DNA from 2 places in the Iamia sp. genome. Region 2 is predicted to be linked to the other one. Evidence: predicted binding sites of a transcription regulator. Region 2 holds the regulator's gene; the other holds the start of a gene.
What was found. The regulator LexA, encoded in region 2, represses DNA repair genes until DNA is damaged. The targets are predictions, from matches to a motif close to CGAACNNNNGTTCG.

Region 1 (3,490 bases), on a different contig from region 2:
GCACCCGGGCCGCGACCTACGGCGAGGACGGCTGGTCGAACTTCCTCAACGCCGCCTTCCTGTGGCACGAGGGGATCGACCTGGATCCCGGTGAGGAGCTGCGGGTGCGCCACCGGGTGATCGTCCACGACGGGGAATGGGATCGGGACCGGCTGGCGGCCGCCTGGGCGGTCTGGGCCGAGGGCGGCCGATGAGCCCGGTGAGCGGAGGGCGCGCCGAGGGCCACGGCTCGGACCCGAGCGCCGAGGCCGTGACGGTCGCCGGGGGGCACCGGGCTCCATCTGGCTCCCCGCCCTTCCCCGGAGCCATCGCCGTGTCGCACCTGAGGGTCTATCCGTCGGTGGCGGCCGACGGCCTCCCGGGCGGCACGCCCCACCTCCACACCGTCTGCTCCGAGGCCTACGCAGTCATCGGTGGCTCGGGTCGGGTGCTCACCGTCGACCGGCACGGGCTGCGCACGACCGCGCTGACGGCGGGATCGTTCGTGTGGTTCACCCCGGGCACGGTGCATCGGCTGGTGAACGACTCGGGCGACCTCGAGATCCTGGTGCTGATGCAGAACGCCGGCCTGCCCGAGGCGGGCGACATGGTGATCACCTTCCCCGATGATGTTCTCGCCGACCCCGATCGCTACGCCGCGGCCGCCACCCTGCCGGCCTCGTCGCTGATCACAGGGGGCGACGACGCCCCGGTGCGAGCCCGGCGCGACCTGGCGGTGGAGGGCTACGCCGAGCTCGCCGAGGGGGGCTCTGCGGCCCTGGCCCGGCTCCACCACCGAGCCGCGGCGTTGGTCCGGGGCCACGTCGGGGGATGGCGGAGGACCTGGACAGAGGGGCCGTGGGCGGCGGCCGAGGCCACCGGCGTGCAGCTCGCCGCCATGGCTCGCGGTGACCACGCCCACCTCGCCGACGCAGCCACCTTTGCCCTGCCCCCGCCGCCCGACGATCGGCGCCACGGGTGCTGCGGGACGCTCGGGGTGGCCGTCTGGCGGTGAGCTCACCGGCCCACCGCCGGGGTGGTCGTCCCCGCCGCCCTCCCTGCCGTCGCCCGTGGCGGGCTCGGGAGCATCGGAGTGGCGCATCGGGGGGTCGGTGAGCGGATCGACGACCGTGGTGGGATCGCCGGAGATGGTGGCGTCGGTCGGCCAGCCGCGAGGGACCCGGAACCGGGGGTCAAGTCGGTAGACGCCCCGGGAGACCCGGTCGGCCCGTCCGGCATCGTGCTCGTGGCCGAGGGCGTCGGCGAGGACCTTGACCGGGTGGTGCCCGTCGACCACGTAGCCGTAGCGGTGGAGCCAGGCATGCACCTCGACCAGGGGAAGCTCGCCGTGACGGGCGAGGATCAGCAGGCAGCTCTGGCGCAGGACGATGCCGCCGATCGGTTGGGGGTCGGGGGCGGCCGGGGGCAGCGGATCGTGGTGGATCGCCGGTGGCCGCCGGCCCCGTTGCCACGGGATGGGTGGCCACAGCTTCTCTCGGATCTCGGCGAGGTCGGCCAGGATCTCCCGCCGTTCGGTGGCGGCCTCGACCAGCGATCGGTCGAGCTCGTCGAGGCGGTGGAAGAGGGCGTCGCGCCCGATCTGCATCTCGATGCGGACGTTGGGGGCGATGCCGGCCCTGCGGCGGTTGGGGAACAGTCGGGCGTCACCCAAGGTGGGGCGGCGGGCGCGGGCGAGGGTGCGGTCCCACGTCGGGTTGGGGGGCCGGTCGTCGCGGTTCAGGGACGAGGGCTGGTGGGGCAGGCGCATGGGGCCTCGGCTCGGTCGAGGAGGGATTTGCCGGCGGCGAGGGCCGCGATCCGCCGCCGAGCGAGGCGTCGTGAGGTCATCTTGGTCCTGGGGTGTGACAGTCGGCCCCGTTGGCCTCGTTGGCCTCGTTGGCCTCGTCGGCCCTTTCGCCCACCTGACGTCGGTCAGCGAATCGCCGTCGAATCGCCTCCCGACGGGCGTCGGAGAGGGCGGGGGTCGCGGGGCGTCGGTGACCCGCGGCTGGCGCCCTCGACGCGCCGAACGTCTGTTCGCTACAGTTTCGATCCCCATGGGCTTCAACAACCCGACCCAACCCTGGTCCGAGATCGAACGCACCCTCTCAGGACGCCCTCGCCCCGGGGCGCACCGTGGGGTGCCGACCGACGGGGGCGACAGCCCGGCGTGGTCGGCCCACCGAGGCGCCTACGAGCCCCCTGCCGACCTGGCCACCAGCGCCTCGACCCGTCCGAGTCGTCGCCGGGCCCGCCGGAACCCGGCCTACGCCGAGCTCCACTGTCGCTCCAACTTCAGCTTCCTCGAGGGCGCCTCGCACCCCGAGGAGCTGGTGGAGGAGGCCGCCCGCCTCCAGCTCGACGCCCTCGCCCTCACCGACCGCGACGGCTTCTACGGCGTGGTCCGCCAGTCCGAGGCCGCCGCCGGGGTGGGCGTGCCCACCATCTTCGGCGCGGACCTGGGGCTGATCGACCAGCCGGGGGCGGGGGCTGAACCCGGTCGACTCGTCGTCTTGGCCCGCGGTCCGGACGGCTACGCCGATCTGGCCCGGGCCGTGAGCCGGGGCCAGATGGCGGGGGAGAAGGGCGCTCCTCGGCTCACCCTCGCGGAGCTGGCCGAGATCGGAGGCGTCGCCACCCCCGGGGCGGGCCGCTGGGTCGTGCTCACCGGCGGCTCCGACGGCATCGTGCCCGCGACCCTGGTCACCGACGGTCCCTCTGCCGCCCGCCGCCGCCTCGACCACCTGGTCACCGCCTTCGGTGTCGACCACGTCCGGGTCGAGATCTGGGACCACGGTGACCCCATCGATGCCGCTCGCAACGACGCCCTCGTCGACCTGGCCCTCCGGGCCGGGGTCGAGGTCGTCGCCACCAACGACGTCCGCTACGCCACCCCCGCCCGACGCCGCCTGGCCACCGCCCTGGCTGCGGTGCGCGAGCGACGGGGCCTCGACGACCACGAGCCGTGGCTCCCCGCGGGCGCCACCGCCCACCTCCGCTCCGGCGCCGAGCAGGCCCGCCGCTTCGCCCGCTTCCCCGGCGTGGTCGAGGGCGCGGCAGAGCTCGGCCGGGCCCTGGCCTTCGACCTGCGCCTGGTCGCGCCCCAGCTCCCCCCCTTCCCGTGCCCCGAGGACGTCGCCGGCCGACCCCAGAGCGAGATGGCCCACCTCCGCCACCTCGTCGAGCAGGGCGGAGCCCGTCGCTACGGCCGCCGGCCGACCTCGGGCCCCACCACCAAGGCGTGGGCCCAGATCGACCACGAGCTCGACCTCATCGAAGCCCTCGGCTTCCCCGGCTACTTCCTGGTGGTGTGGGACATCGTCCGCTTCTGCCGGGAGCAGGACATCTACTGCCAGGGTCGCGGCTCAGCGGCCAACTCGGCGGTGTGCTTCGCCCTCGGCATCACCGCCGCCGACGCGGTGAAGCTCGGCCTGCTCTTCGAGCGGTTCCTCTCCCCCGAGCGCGACGGCCCCCCCGACATCGACATCGACATCGAGTCGACCCGTCGGGA
Region 2 (13,530 bases):
CGGTAGGCCTCGGCCTCGGCGTCGTCGGTGAAGTAGCCGCCCTCGGTGCCCCAGGTGGAGATGGTGTCGGCGACGCGGTCGATGACCGCCTTGAGCGAGGTCTCGCGCTCGGGCGTGCCGACGGTGCCCCGGAAGTACTTCTGGGTGACGATGTTGGTCGCGTTGATCGACCAGGAGGTGGGGAACTCGACCCCGAGCTGCTCGAAGGCGATGGCCCCATCGGACCAGTTGGTGATGCGCGAGTCGCGGCGCTCCCAGGTGAGCTCGTCGTACGGGTGGACGTCGGGCCGGGTGAAGTGCCGGCGGATGCCGACTCCGGTCTGCTCGGGAGCGAGGGCCATGGGGGTCTCCTGGGATCGAGGTGGACGGCGAACGAGGAGGCCGGCCGGGTGGGGTGAGCGCCGAGGGCGCCGCGGAGGACACGAGGCCACGCTGCCCTCCGTCCGTGTGCGGACCACAACGTGTTGTGCCCTGAGCGCCGTCTGACCCCCAGGGACCACAAGATGTGGACGTGACTGCTAATTACACCAGGGTAGTTACACCGCTGTCAACGGAAGCCGCGGCGCGATCTCCCAGGTCAGGGGGCGCTCGCGAAATCTCGCGCTGGCGAGGACCCGTCGAGACACCCCCATGGACGCTGCCCCGATGGCCGGGAGCACCGCACCCCTCTCTGTTCCGGGAGGCGCACCGCGGCCCCGTCGATGACTGCACCCTAGAGAGGGCCGCTTGTGGAACGGAAGGGGACCAGCCTGTGGATCTCTGTGGATGGCCCGGTGGATTTCCCCCGCCTCATCCACAACCCTGGGGACAGTCGTTGTGACCGGGTGCGGGCCGGTGGGGCGGGCGTGTAGGGCCCGCCCCACCCGGGGTTTCGGCGAAGGCTCTCCCGGCGGCGGTCAGGTCGCCGGACCCGCCTCGATGGCGATGTCGATGGTGACCACCTTGCCCACGAGCACGCCACCGGTCTCGAGCGGCTGGTTCCAGGTGAGGCCGAAGTCCTCGCGGTCGAGCTCGATGCGTCCTTCGAAGCCCACGACGACCTGGCCCCACGGGTTCTTCCCGGCGCCGTTGTAGGTGGCGGTGAAGCTCACCGGGCGGGTGACGTCGCGGACGGTCAGATCGCCTTCGAGGGTGAAGGTGCCACCCCTGAGCTCGGACACGCCGGTGGAGCGGAACGTGATCGTCGGGAAGGTCTCGGCGTCGAAGAAGTCGGCGCTGGTGAGATGCGCGTCACGGTCGGGCGCGTGGGTGTCGATCGACGCGACGTCGATGTCGATGGAGACCGAGGAGGCCAGCGGGTCCTCGGCGAAGACGATGGTGCCCTGCACGGTGCCGAAGCGACCGCGGACCTTCGAGACCATCATGTGGCGGACCGAGAAGGTGAGCTCGGAGTGGCTGGTGTCGACGGTGTAGGCGCCCGGGGCGGGGATCGCCAGACCCTCGAACTCGCGGGTGGGGAGGGTGGGAGCATCAGTCATTGGACATCCTCGTGATAGGTGCAAAGGTAGTTGCACACGCAACTACATTAGGTATCAACCATCCCGCTGTCGAACTATTCCGATCGTGACCGAGAGGCCCCGACGATGCCTGAGCTGGCTGACATCACCAACCCCGACGTCGACGCCACCGCTGACGCCGCCGCCCCGGCCGACGGGACGGGCCTCGGGGCCTTCGAGGCCCTCCTCCACGACGAGCGCCTCACCGCTGCCGGTCTGCTGTTCGAGGTCGCCGCCGGGTTGGAGGCCGCCCTGGGCAGCCAGATCGACGGCCACGGCCTCGCCCTCTCGGAGTTCGAGGTGCTGCTGCGACTGGTGCGCAGCCCCGGCGGCCAGCTCCGCATGAGCGACCTGGCCCGCCAGGTGAACCTCTCCTCCAGTGGCCTCACGCGCCTGGCCGACCGCCTCGAGGCCCGGGGTCTGCTCGAGCGCCGGGCGTGCCCCACCGACGGCCGGGGCTCAAACGCGCTCGTCACCGCGGAGGGCCGCACCGTCATGGCGGCGGTGCTGCCCGGACACGTCGCCCTGGTCGAGCGCTGGCTGACCAGCGCGCTCGAGCCCGCCCAGCTCCAGGCGCTGACGGGTGCCCTGCGAGCCGTGCGCGCCGGCGTGCGCCCCGACGCCGAGGCCGGCGCCCGAACCGGTGTCGCTCCCGGCCCAGCCTGAGCGGGCCCTCCTCAGACCGACCGCCCGCTGCGGCTCAGCCCGGCGCCACCTCGACGGGGATGCCGTTGAGCACGGCGTTGCCCGACACGGCGTCGACCGCACCCTCGTCGGTGAGCACGTTGCTGTTGACCCCGGCATAGCGCTCGGCCACGCTGAGGCGGACCCCCTCGAGGTCGTGGCCCCACCCGTGGGGCAGGCTCACCACCCCTGTGCGCACGGCGTCGGTGACCTGCACCGGCGCCTCGACCCGTCCGACCCGGCTGGTGACGGTGGCCTGGCCGCCGTCCGCGAGGCCGAGACGGGCGGCATCGTCGGGGTGCACGTGCAGGGCGCAGCGGGGCCGGCCCTTCACCAGGACCTCGACGTTGTGCATCCACGAGTTGTTCGACCGCACGTCACGCCGGCCCACCAACAGCAGCGCCGTGGAACCCACGGGCCGGTCGAGGGTGGCCCGGAGGCGGGGCAGGTCGGCGACGATCTCGGCCGGGGCCAGCTCGACGCGGCCCGACGGGGTGCGCAGCACCTCGGGCAGCCGGGGCTCGAGCGCACCCAGGTCGACCCCGTGGGGAGCGGCGCGCAGCACCTCGAGGGTGAGCCCCTCGGGATGGGTGCCGAACGCATCGCCGTAGGGGCCGCTGCGGAGCATGAGGTCGAGCAGGCGGGCCGGGCCCGGCGTGGTGCCCAACGCCTCCTTGATCTCCGCCGGGTCGCGACCGTGGAGCGGACCGTGCTCGTCGCCCACCGCGGCGGCCACCAGGCCGTCGACCACCAGCTCGTCGACCACCTCGGGCGAGGCGTCGGTTCCGAGACCCTGGGCGATGAGCGCCAGGCGCGCCAGCACCTCCCACTCGTCGGGCTGGTCGTCGCCCCGTTCGAGCACCGCGTCGCTCCAGTTGGCGACGTTGCGTATGGCCAGCTGCAACAGGGCCAGGTCGTAGTGCGGCTTCTCCAGGGCGCTCGGCGCCGGGAGGATCACATCGGCGTGACGTGTGGTCTCGTTCACGTAGATGTCGACGGCGATCATGGCCTCGAGCGTCTCGAGGGCCGCATCGAGGCGTCCGCTGTTGGGCGTGGAGACCACCGGGTTGCCCGCCACGGTGACCATGGCCCGTATCCGGCCCTCACCGGGGGTGTCGATCTCCTCGGCCATGCAAGCCGCCGGCAGCTCCCCGAGGGTCTCGGCCAGACCCCGGACCCGGCTGTGGCGCCGCCCGAGGCGCACGCCCGGCCCCGGAGCCCGAGGCCCCGCGCGTGGTGGCCGACCCGGCCGCGGGGCGGGTGAACATCGAGCCGCCGGGGCGGTCGAGGTTGCCGGTGAGCGCGGTGCACACGTCGACGAGCCACGAGGCCAGGGTGCCGAACGCCACCGTCGTGGTGCCGATGCGGCCGTAGACGCAGGCGGTCGGCGCCGCCGCCAGGTCGCGGGCCAGTCGTCGAATCGTCTCCGCGTCGATGCCGGTGGTCTCGGCGACGGCATCGGGCGTGAGGTCCGCCAGCAGGTCGCGAACCTCCTCCACCCCGGCGAGGTGCTCGCCGGCGGCACCCAGCTGAACGAGGCCCTCGGCGAAGAGGGTCGTGGTCATCGCGGCCAGCAACAGGGCGTCGGTGCCGGGCCGGATGGCGACCCACTCGTCGGCCAGCTCGGCGGTGCGGGTGCGGCGGGGATCGACCACCACGAGCCGCCCGCCTCGCGCCCGGAGCGCCTTCAGCCGCCCGGGCCAGTCCGGCGCGGTGGCCAGGCTGCCGTTGGTCTCCACCGGGTTGGCCCCCAGCAGCAGGAGGTGGTCGGTGCGGTCGATGTCGGGCACCGGCACCGACAACGGGGTGCCGAACATGAGCGCCGAGGAGATCTCCTTCGGACGCTGGTCGACAGTGCTGGCCGAGAACACGTTCGGCGTGCCGAGGTCCCGCAGGAACGGCTTGAGGTAGAGAAGGGAGGAGATGTTGTGGGCGTTCGGGTTGCCGACGTAGACGCCGATCGCCTCGCGCCCGTAGGAGGCGATGACCCCACCGAGCAGGCGGTCGACCTCGGCGAAGGCCTCGTCCCAGGTGACCGGAACGAGCTCGCCGTCGCGCTTCACCAGCGGTCGGCGCACGCGGTCGGGGTCGTCGTGCAGCTGGCGCAGCGTCGAGCCCTTGGGGCAGATGAACCCGTGGCTGAACACGTCGTCCTGGTCGCCCCGGATGCGCGTCACCCGCTCAGCGCCCTCGTCGTCCCGGGCGACGGTGATCTCCAACCCGCAGCCTGCCTCGCAGAGAGGGCAGGTGCGGTAGGCGGTGCGGGTGGCCGGCCCGGTGCGCGCCGGCGCGTCGGCTCGGACATCGGGGTCCACGACGGTCATGGCGCCATGGTGCCAGCCTCACGATGGTCCTGCTGCTGCTTGGACCCGGATCCCGGTCCCGGTCCCGGTCCCGGTCCGGGGCCGCGGTCGTAGGGTCGGCCGATGCGCCAGCTGCTCCCCCACCCCGGTGAGATCGACCCGGCCGAGGCCTACGCCGCGATCCGGCCCCGACCCGCCGGGCGACCGTGGGTGGCGGCCCTCATGGCCGCATCGGCCGATGGCGCGGCGACGGTAGGCGGGCGCTCGGGGCCGCTCGGCGGCGAGGGCGACCGGGCGGTGTTCCGGGCCGTGCGAGCCGTGGCCGACGCCGTCGTCGTGGGTGCGGGCACCGTGCGCGACGAGGACTACGGACCGGTCCGCTCCCCGGAGCAAACCGCGGCACGCCGGGTCGCCGCCGGCCAGGAGCCGCACCCGCGCCTGGTCGTGGTGAGCGGCCGTCTCCACCTGAACCCCGGCCAGCGCCTCTTCGCCGAGACCGACGGCACCACCCCTCCCCCGCTGGTGGTCCACCCACCGTCGACTCCGGCTGAGGCCCGGCGGCGCATCGAGGCGGTGGCCGAGCTGGTCGAGCTCCCTGCTGCGGTGGGGCGCGGCGTCGATCCCCACGCCCTGGTGGCCGAGCTGGGGCGGCGCCACCTCGGCGTGGTCGTGGTCGAGGGCGGCCCCTCGCTCAACGGCGTGCTGGTGGCCGCCGACGTGGTCGACGAGCTGTGCCTCACCCTCGACCCGATGGTGGTCGGGGGCTCCGCCCCGCGCATCGCTCACGCGCCGGGCGAACCCGAGGCCCGACGGTGGACCACGGCGCACCTGATGGAGCAGGACGGCGTGCTCTTCTGGCGCCTGGTGCGGGACCGGCGCGCCTGACCACGGTCCGGGCCCGGCCCGGACCCGGTGATCAGCCCGGTTCGACCGGGGTGGAGCCGTCGGGCTCCTTCAGCAGCAGGCGGAGCTCGTCGGCGAAGTCGTCGACACCGGTGAAGTCCTTGTAGACGCTGGCAAAGCGAAGGTACGCCACCTCGTCGAGGCCACGGAGGCGCTCGAGGACGGCGAGGCCGATGCGCGTGGACTCGACATCGCCGCCGCGCCGCCGCAGCGCATCCTCGACCCCGGTGGCCAGGGCGTCGATCTGCGGGAGGGTGACGGGGCGGTTCTTGGCCGCCGCCAGCACGCCGGCCACGACCTTGTCGCGGTCGAACGCCTGGCGCTCCCCGGTGGTCTTCACCACCACCAGGGGGGCCTCGTCCACCCGCTCGAAGGTGGTGAACCGGTGTCCGCAGGAGAGGCACTCCCGCCGACGGCGGATGGCCGATGCGTCGTCGGAGGCGCGCGAGTCGACCACCTTGTCATCGAGAGCCGAGCAGCCGGGGCAACGCACGACCGGGACGCTACCGGCCCACCGACGCCGATCCCCGCCCGCGACCGGGCGGATCGGCCGGCTGTGGGCGCGGCGGGCGACGACTGTTGGCGCGGCCTCTCAGCCGGCGGGGACGCGGACCGCGTCGCCCACCTGCAGCTCGGCGCTGCCGCGCTCGGAGAGCATGGCCTCGACGACCGGGCGCACGTCGCCGGTGGGCCGCACCCGACGGGCCACGGTCCAGAGCGTGTCACCCGGGGCCGCCTCGACGACCACGGTGCGCCCTTCGATGGTGGCGGGGACGGGTGCCGCCCACCCCGCCGCGAGATCCCGGCCCGCCTCGGCCGCCATCACGGCCAGGACGATCACGGTGGCCAGCGCCAGGGCGGCGACGATCCGGCGCCGGCGGTACACCGGGGCCATGGCGGTCGACGACCGACCTCCATCGATGACCCGGAGGACGGGGCGGGGCGCCGGGGGACGATGGGGGGCGAGGCCCGGGCGGGACGACGGTGCGGGGCTGAGGACTGCGGCCATGGGGACATCCTCCCTGAGGGGTGTGACAGTGAGCCGGGGGCAGCGGAACGGAACGCCTGTTCGGTACTGTGCCCGAACAGGCGTTCCGCCGTCAACCCCCATCACGAACACACGTATGAGGAACAGGTGTTTGGCAGAGGGCTCCGCACGTGGTACCGTCCCTCGTACGCCCGGTCGCCCGAGCCGGTGCTCAGCAAGGGAGACACGACGATGGCCACCCCCCAGCTCACCGCCCGCCAGCGCCAGATCCTCGACTGCATCGAGGCCAGCATGCGCGAGCGGGGCTACCCGCCCTCGGTCCGCGAGATCGGCACCTCGGTGGGCCTCACCTCTCCCTCCACCGTGCACAACCACCTCGCCACCCTCCAGAAGCGGGGCTACCTGCGGCGCGACCCCAGCAAGCCGCGGGCCATCGAGGTCCGCTACGACTCCATGTCCGGCGGCGTGGTCGAGCGGGGCCAGGTGCGCCACGTGCCCATCGTGGGCGATGTCGCCGCCGGCACCGACGTGCTGGCGGCCGAGAACATCACCGAGTCGATGCCGGTGTCCGCCGACCTCACCGGCGAGGGCGACCTCTTCATGCTGCGGGTCCGGGGTGATTCCATGATCGATGCCGGCATCCTCGACGGCGACTTCGTCGTCGCCCGCTCCCAACCCGGCGCCGAGCGGGGCGAGATGGTCGTCGCCGGCACCCCGGGCGACGAGGCCACGGTGAAGACCTACCACCCCAAGGGCGACAAGGTCATCCTGCGCCCGGCCAACGAGCGCCTCACCGACATGGTGTTCGATCCCGAGGACGTCTCCATCTTCGGCCGGGTGGTCAGCGTCCTGCGCCGGGTCTGACGCCGGGGGTCATCGCCCGACGCGCCACACTGGTGCGGTGCCCACCGTCCGTCGCCTTCTGGTGGTGGGCACCGCCGCCGCCTTCTTGGGCCTCGTCGTGCTCGAGACCGCTGGCGCTCTCGGCCGTGGCGACCGGGGTCCGGACCCGGCACGCGCCGGGGACGCCCAGTGGAACCTCGACCTCATCGGTGTCCGCGAGGCGTGGGCCGTGACCCGGGGCGACGACGTGGTCGTCGCCGTGATCGACAGCGGCGTCGACACCCGTCACCCTGACCTCCGCGACCGGGTGGTGGGGTCGATCGACTGCGTCGGCGCAGAGGGTGACCCCGACCGGTGCCGGGCCGGCGGCGACACCGATCCCGACGGTCACGGCACCCACGTGGCCGGCATCGCCACCGCCACCGCAGAGAACGGCACCGGCGTTGCCGGCGTGGCGCCCGAGGCGGACCTGGTGTCGGTGCGGGCCCTGGTCACCGAGCCCTGCAGGCGCCGCCCGTGCGGGGCGACGGGGCAGGGTGCCGACGTGGCCGCCGGCGTGCGGTGGGCGGTCGGGGCCGGAGCGCAGGTGGTCAACCTCTCGGTGGGGGTCGGCGCCGACATCGGCGGCTCGGAGCTGACCGAGGCCATCGACGAGGCGTGGACCGCCGGGGTCGTGGTGGTCGTGGCCGCCGGGAACGGGGACGATCGCACCGACCTGGGCGACATGCCGGTGCTGGTCGTCTCGGCGGTCACTGCGACCGAGACGGTGGCGCCGTACTCCGAGGGTGCGGGTGGCGCCCGGTGGGCCCTGAGCGCCCCCGGGGGCGAGGCACGCGCTGCGGGGGGCGACGGATGTCGCGAGCGCGACGGCATCTTCTCCACCCTGCCGGTGCCGGCCGGTGAGTCCGAGGCCTACGGCTGTCTCACAGGCACGTCGATGGCCGCGCCGCACGTCGCCGGCGCCGCCGCCCTGCTCGTGGCCACCGGCCTGAGCGCCGCCGAGACGGTCGAGCGGCTGCTCACCACGGCCCGAGACCTGGGCACCGACGGGCCCGACGACCTCTACAGCCGGCGCCTTCTCGACGTGGCGCGCGCGATCGGCCCCTGACAGCACCGCACCGGCACCCGGTGTCCGACCGGCGCGACAGGGGTCAGGTCAGGCGGGCGAAGGCCATCTCGCCCGAGGTCCCGGAGAGTGCTCCGGCGGTGGCGTCCTGATCCCCCAGCTCGACGTGGGGCCCGGCGGCACCGATCGAGGTGCTCACCGTCGCCGGGTTCCCCAGCGTGGGGTCACGGACCGGGTCACCCGATGAGGTCGGAGAGCACGGCGTGGCAGGTCTCGATGGGGGCCCGCGCCACTCGTTCGTCCGCGCTGTGGGCCAGGGTCGCGTCGCCCGGACCGAGGTTGGCGGCGGGCACACCGAGCGCGGCGAAGCGGGCCACATCGGTCCACCCGAGCTTGGCGCGGACCGCCAGGCCGTGGCGCTCGATGACCCGGGCCAGCAGCGGGTGGTCGACCGCCGGCGCGGCGGCGGGCGCGGCATCGACGACCTCGAAGGCGTCACCGTCGCCCATGAACGGGGCGACGGTGGCCCTGACGTGCGCGACGGCCTCCTCCAGGGTGCGGTCGGGGGCGAAGCGGTGGTTCAGCGTCACCATGGCCCGGTCGGGCACGACGTTACCCGCCACTCCCCCCTCGACCCCGACCGCTTGCAACGCCTCGCGGTACTCGCACCCGGCCAGCACCGGTCGCCGCTCGGGCACCGCCGCCACCGCGGCGAGCACGTCGGCGAGGCGGTGGATCGCGTTGCGGCCCATCCACGGCCTGGCGATGTGGGCCCGCGCCCCGACGAGTGTGAGCTCGGCGCGCAGCGTCCCCTGGCAGCCGGCCTCGACCGTCGCGTCGGTGGGCTCACCCAGGATCGCCAGGTCACCGGCCAGCAGGTCCGGCCGCTTCTCGACCAGCTCGCCGAGGCCGCTGTGGGCGGCGGCGACCTCCTCGCGGGCGTAGAAGACCCAGGTGACGTCGACCGCCGGCGCGGTCACGGTGCGGGCCAGGTCGAGCATCACGGCCACGCCACTCTTCATGTCGGTCGAGCCCACGCCCCAGAGGGTGTCGCCCTCGATGCGGGCCCGCCCGTTGCCGTCGACGGCGGGCACGGTGTCGGTGTGACCGGCGAGGATCACCCGCTCGGCCCGACCGAGGGCGGTGCGGGCCACCACGTTGTCACCCACGCGCGTCACGTCGAGGCCGGGCACGGCCCGCAGGTCGGCCTCGATCCGCCCGACGAGCGCCGCCTCCGCGAAGCTCTCGGAGGCCACGTCGACCAGCTCGGCGGTCAGGGCCAGGAGGTCGGTCACGACCGCCACGATACGGCCCGTCACCGGCCCACCCGCGGCGTGAGGGCCGCAGGACGACGACCCGAGGTGCGCGCCGGGCGCGCGGGTCGGCATCCTCGGCCCTTCCTGCCCTGCTCGCAGGCCTGACGTCGCGCCGGGCTCCCCTATCCTCGGCCCGTCCCCCGACCAGGAGCACCCGTGACCGCAGAGCCCCGTCCCCCCACCACCCGGATCGCGTCGGGGGTCGGTCTGACCACGATCTCGACCCGGGGCGACGCCACCAAGGTGCTCGACACCTGGTACCCGGTGCTCGCCGTCGGCGACGAGGACAGCCCCGCCGCGGCGGTGCGGTCCGCCGCCGGGATCCCCGACGGGCCGGGCATCGCCGAGGTCGACGCCGACGCTCTGCGTCGGGCCGCAGCCGACGGGGTGCCTCACGCCGAGCTGCTGGACGGCTTGGCCGGCGCCCTCGACCAGCCCGACGGCGGCTCCGGGCTCCCCGTGCGGCGAGTGGCAGTCGTCGCCGTGATCGACCTCGACGCCGCGCCGGCTGACGCCCGCGACGTCTACCTGCGGCTGCACCTGCTCTCGTCGCGCCGGGTCGCACCGCACGGCGCGAACCTCGACGGGCAGTTCGGCCTGCTCGCCAACGTGGTGTGGACCGATCGGGGCCCGGCCGACCCCGACGACTTCGAGGCGGTGCGGACTGCGCTGCGGGCGGGGGGCGAGCGCATCGAGGTCGTGGGCATCGACAAGTTCCCCCGCATGACGGACTACGTGGTGCCCGACGGGGTGCGGATCGCCAACGCCGATCGGGTGCGCCTCGGTGCCCACCTGGCCGAGGGGACCACGGTGATGCACGAGGGCTTCGTGAACTTCAACGCCGGCACCCTCGGGCCCTCGATGGTCGAGGGACGCATCAGCGCCGGGGTGGTGGTCGGCGCCGATTCCGACATCGGCGGCGGCGCGTCGATCATGGGCACGCTCTCGGGCGGCGGGACGCAGGTGATCAGCATCGGCCAGGGCTCCCTGCTCGGGGCCAACGGCGGCATCGGCATCTCCCTCGGCGACGGCTGCGTGGTCGAGGCCGGTCTCTACGTCACCGCCGGTACCCGCGTCACCCTGCCCACCGGCGCGGTCGTCAAGGCCAAGGAGCTCTCTGGGGAGCCGGGGCTGCTCTTCTTCCGCAACTCCGTCACCGGCGCCGTCGAGGTGCGGCCCCGCGAGGGCTCCTGGGGTGGGCTGAACGCCACCCTCCACGCCAACTGACACCCGGCAAAGCGGCCAGGGCGCCCGACGTCGGATCTGACGTCGAAGGGTCGGGCCGGGTGGGCCGGGACGGCGCCGCACCGCCGTCGCCCGTGCCCAGATCTGCTACCCGGGCGGCGGTCCCCATCCCCGGGACGGCACGGGGCCAGGAGCGGCGGCGCCGGGCGGCGCGCCGTAGCCCGGGGGTGGGCCGTAGCCCGGTGTCGGGCCGTACCCCGGTGCCGCGCCGTACCCCGGTGCCGCGCCGTAGCCCGGTACGGGGCCGTCGCCGGGCCGGCCCGGGCCCGAGGGCGGCCAGCGACCGCGGGGCGGTGCTGCGGCCCGCTTGGCCCGGCCGCGGGTGACGGCCAGGATCACGATGAGCAGGATCGACAAGAAGATGGCCACGACCAGGATGAGCACGGCTCGCTCGGCGCCGTCACGCAGCTTGCGCCACGGGCTCTCCGACACGATCAGTCGGCTCTGCTCGGGGTCGAGGTTCGTCATGGGCGACGAGCGGAACGTGTAGTCGCCGGCCTCGTCGAAGCGCACCGTCAGCAACGGGACGTACTGGGCCCCGTCCTGCTCGAAGTCGTTGAGACCCTCGTAGGGCGCCACCGCCACTGGAGCCCCGGTGGCGACGGCGGTGATGGAGACGTCGAGCGCCTCGGTCAGCTCCTCCTGGTCGACGGTGGAGAGGACCACGATGGGCCCGGTGTAGGCCACGGTGTAGGCGCCGGCCTCGTCGATGGTGAGCAGCTGCTCCTCGCCCGGGCCGGCCAGGTTGGCATCGAACCCGGCATCGCGAGCCTCGTCGAGGGCCCGCGAGAGCGTGAGCCCCGCGACCACGAAGCCGAGGAGCACCCCGGCCACGGCCACCAGGTACCACCAGCCCGCAGGCCGGATGACGGGACGGGGCAGGGCAGCGGTCACTCAGCGAGGGAACAGGGGCAGAGATCGGCCTGCCCACCGGGGGTCCGGTCGGTGCGACCGCGCCAGGTCGGGGTCATCGCAGACGCGCTCAGCTCGGCGGGGGCGGCGGCGACCAGCCCGGCGGGGGTGGGGGCGGCGTGCCGGCCGGCGGGGCCGAGCCTTCGGGGCCCCGGGCCGGCGGGTAGTCCTGCGGAGCCCCGTACCCGGGCTGCGGCCCGCCGTACCCGGGCTGCGGAGCGCCATAGCCCTGCGGAGCTCCGTACCCGGGCTGGGGCGCGCCGTAGCCAGGCTGCGGAGCGCCATGACCCTGCGGAGCTCCGTACCCGGGCTGGGGGGCGCCGTAGCCAGGACCGCCGTAGCCGCCGCTGGCCAGCGTGGCCTGGCGGATCTGCTTCTTCGACCGGCCCCGCTTCACGGCGATGACGATGGCGATGATGAGGGCGATGAGGAAGCCCACGGTGCCGATGCCGAAGAGGTAGAGGGCCCCCTTGGCCCCCTCGGTGATGGGGTTGGCCTGGCCGATGGCAAAGCGGGTGCCCTCCACGCCGTCGCCGGCCGATGCGGCGATCTCGTGCTCTCCGGGCTCCGAGACGTTGAAGGTCTGCACCGCCACACCGGCGCGGCTGCCCGACGAGTAGCTCAGGTCGGTGGTGATGTCGTAGGGCTCGACGGTGACGGGCTGCCCGTCGGGGTCGGTGACCGTGACCGTCGAGGACGGGCGCAAGGACTCATCGTCGACGCCGGGGCGCTCGAGGAAAACCCGGTAGCCGCCCGATGAGGAGAGGTCGACCGTGGCGGTCGTTCCCGAGTCGACGCGGGCGAAGTCGTCGATGGTGTCCTGGTACTGAGCGAAGCCCCGGACGCCGAGGACCACGGCCACGATCGAGAAGATGATCCACACGGCAAGGGGCATCAGGTAGGCGAGGCCGCTGGGCTTGGGCTTCTGGGGGACCGTGCTCACCGGCCCATCATGCACCGTCGGCGAGGCCCTCGTCGCCACGGGCGCCCCGGGGTCCGGACCCCCCTTTGGCGACCCGAACCCTTGGTCGGGTCCCGCCGTGTCGTGGTCGGCCGAGGCTCAGAGGGCGCCGAGGCGCTCGACCAGCTCGGTGATGCGGGCGTCGGGCACCACCAGGGCGAGGCGCACGTGGTCGACCCCGTGAGGCCCGTAGGCCGAGCCGGGAGTGACGAGCACCCCGGCCCGCTCGGCCAGGTCACGGGCGAGGTCGATCCCGTCGCCCGACGGTGCCGTGACCCAGAGGTAGAAGGCGCCTCCGGGGCCGGCGACGTCGAGCCCGGCGGCGTCGAGGGCCCCGACCACGGCGTCGATGCGGCGCCGGTAGATGGCGCGCTGGGCCTCGGCGTGATCGTCGTCGGCGAGGGCGGCCACCGCAACCTCCTGCACCGGCCCGGGCACCATGAACCCGGCGTGCTTGCGCAGCTGGCCGAGGTAGGCCACCAGGTCGCGATCACCGGCGTAGAAGCCCACCCGCAGGCCGGCCAGGTTCGAGCGCTTCGAGAGCGAGTGCACCGCCAGCACCCCCTCGGTCCCGGTGCCGAGCACCGTGCGGGGCGGGCCGCCCCAGGTGAGCTCGGCGTAGCACTCGTCGGAGGCGACGGGCACACCGTGGGACCGGCCCCAGGCCGCCACCGCGTCGAGGTCGTCGAGGGCCCCGGTGGGGTTGGACGGGCTGTTCGCCCAGAGGCACAAGGCCCGAGCGGCATCGGCGGGATCGATGGCATCGAGGTCGAGGCCACCGGTGGCGGTGGGCGGCACCGAGACGGCCCGACA

Region 1: VNL12_RS10370 (error-prone DNA polymerase) is a predicted target of LexA. The motif match lies at 2,006-2,019, and genes of this name have one in related genera.

The regions. Positions count from the first base shown of each region.
Region 1 covers NZ_DATLXO010000095.1:26,070-29,559, forward strand. Annotated here, with positions in the region: gene VNL12_RS10360 (PmoA family protein) at 1-194, shown strand, start outside; gene VNL12_RS10365 (cupin domain-containing protein) at 191-994, shown strand; gene VNL12_RS10370 (error-prone DNA polymerase) at 2,037-3,490, shown strand, end outside.
Region 2 covers NZ_DATLXO010000063.1:62,668-76,197, reverse strand. Annotated here, with positions in the region: gene VNL12_RS06635 (LAGLIDADG family homing endonuclease) at 1-341, opposite strand, end outside; gene VNL12_RS06630 (YceI family protein) at 897-1,478, opposite strand; gene VNL12_RS06625 (MarR family winged helix-turn-helix transcriptional regulator) at 1,584-2,162, shown strand; partial or broken gene VNL12_RS20835 (molybdopterin-dependent oxidoreductase) at 2,197-4,504, opposite strand; gene VNL12_RS06610 (dihydrofolate reductase family protein) at 4,607-5,368, shown strand; gene nrdR (transcriptional regulator NrdR) at 5,400-5,879, opposite strand; gene VNL12_RS06600 (hypothetical protein) at 5,979-6,395, opposite strand; gene lexA (transcriptional repressor LexA) at 6,606-7,238, shown strand; gene VNL12_RS06590 (S8 family serine peptidase) at 7,276-8,325, shown strand; gene dapE (succinyl-diaminopimelate desuccinylase) at 8,520-9,578, opposite strand; gene VNL12_RS06580 (DapH/DapD/GlmU-related protein) at 9,756-10,826, shown strand; gene VNL12_RS06575 (hypothetical protein) at 10,932-11,738, opposite strand; gene VNL12_RS06570 (hypothetical protein) at 11,827-12,699, opposite strand; gene VNL12_RS06565 (aminotransferase class I/II-fold pyridoxal phosphate-dependent enzyme) at 12,817-13,530, opposite strand, start outside.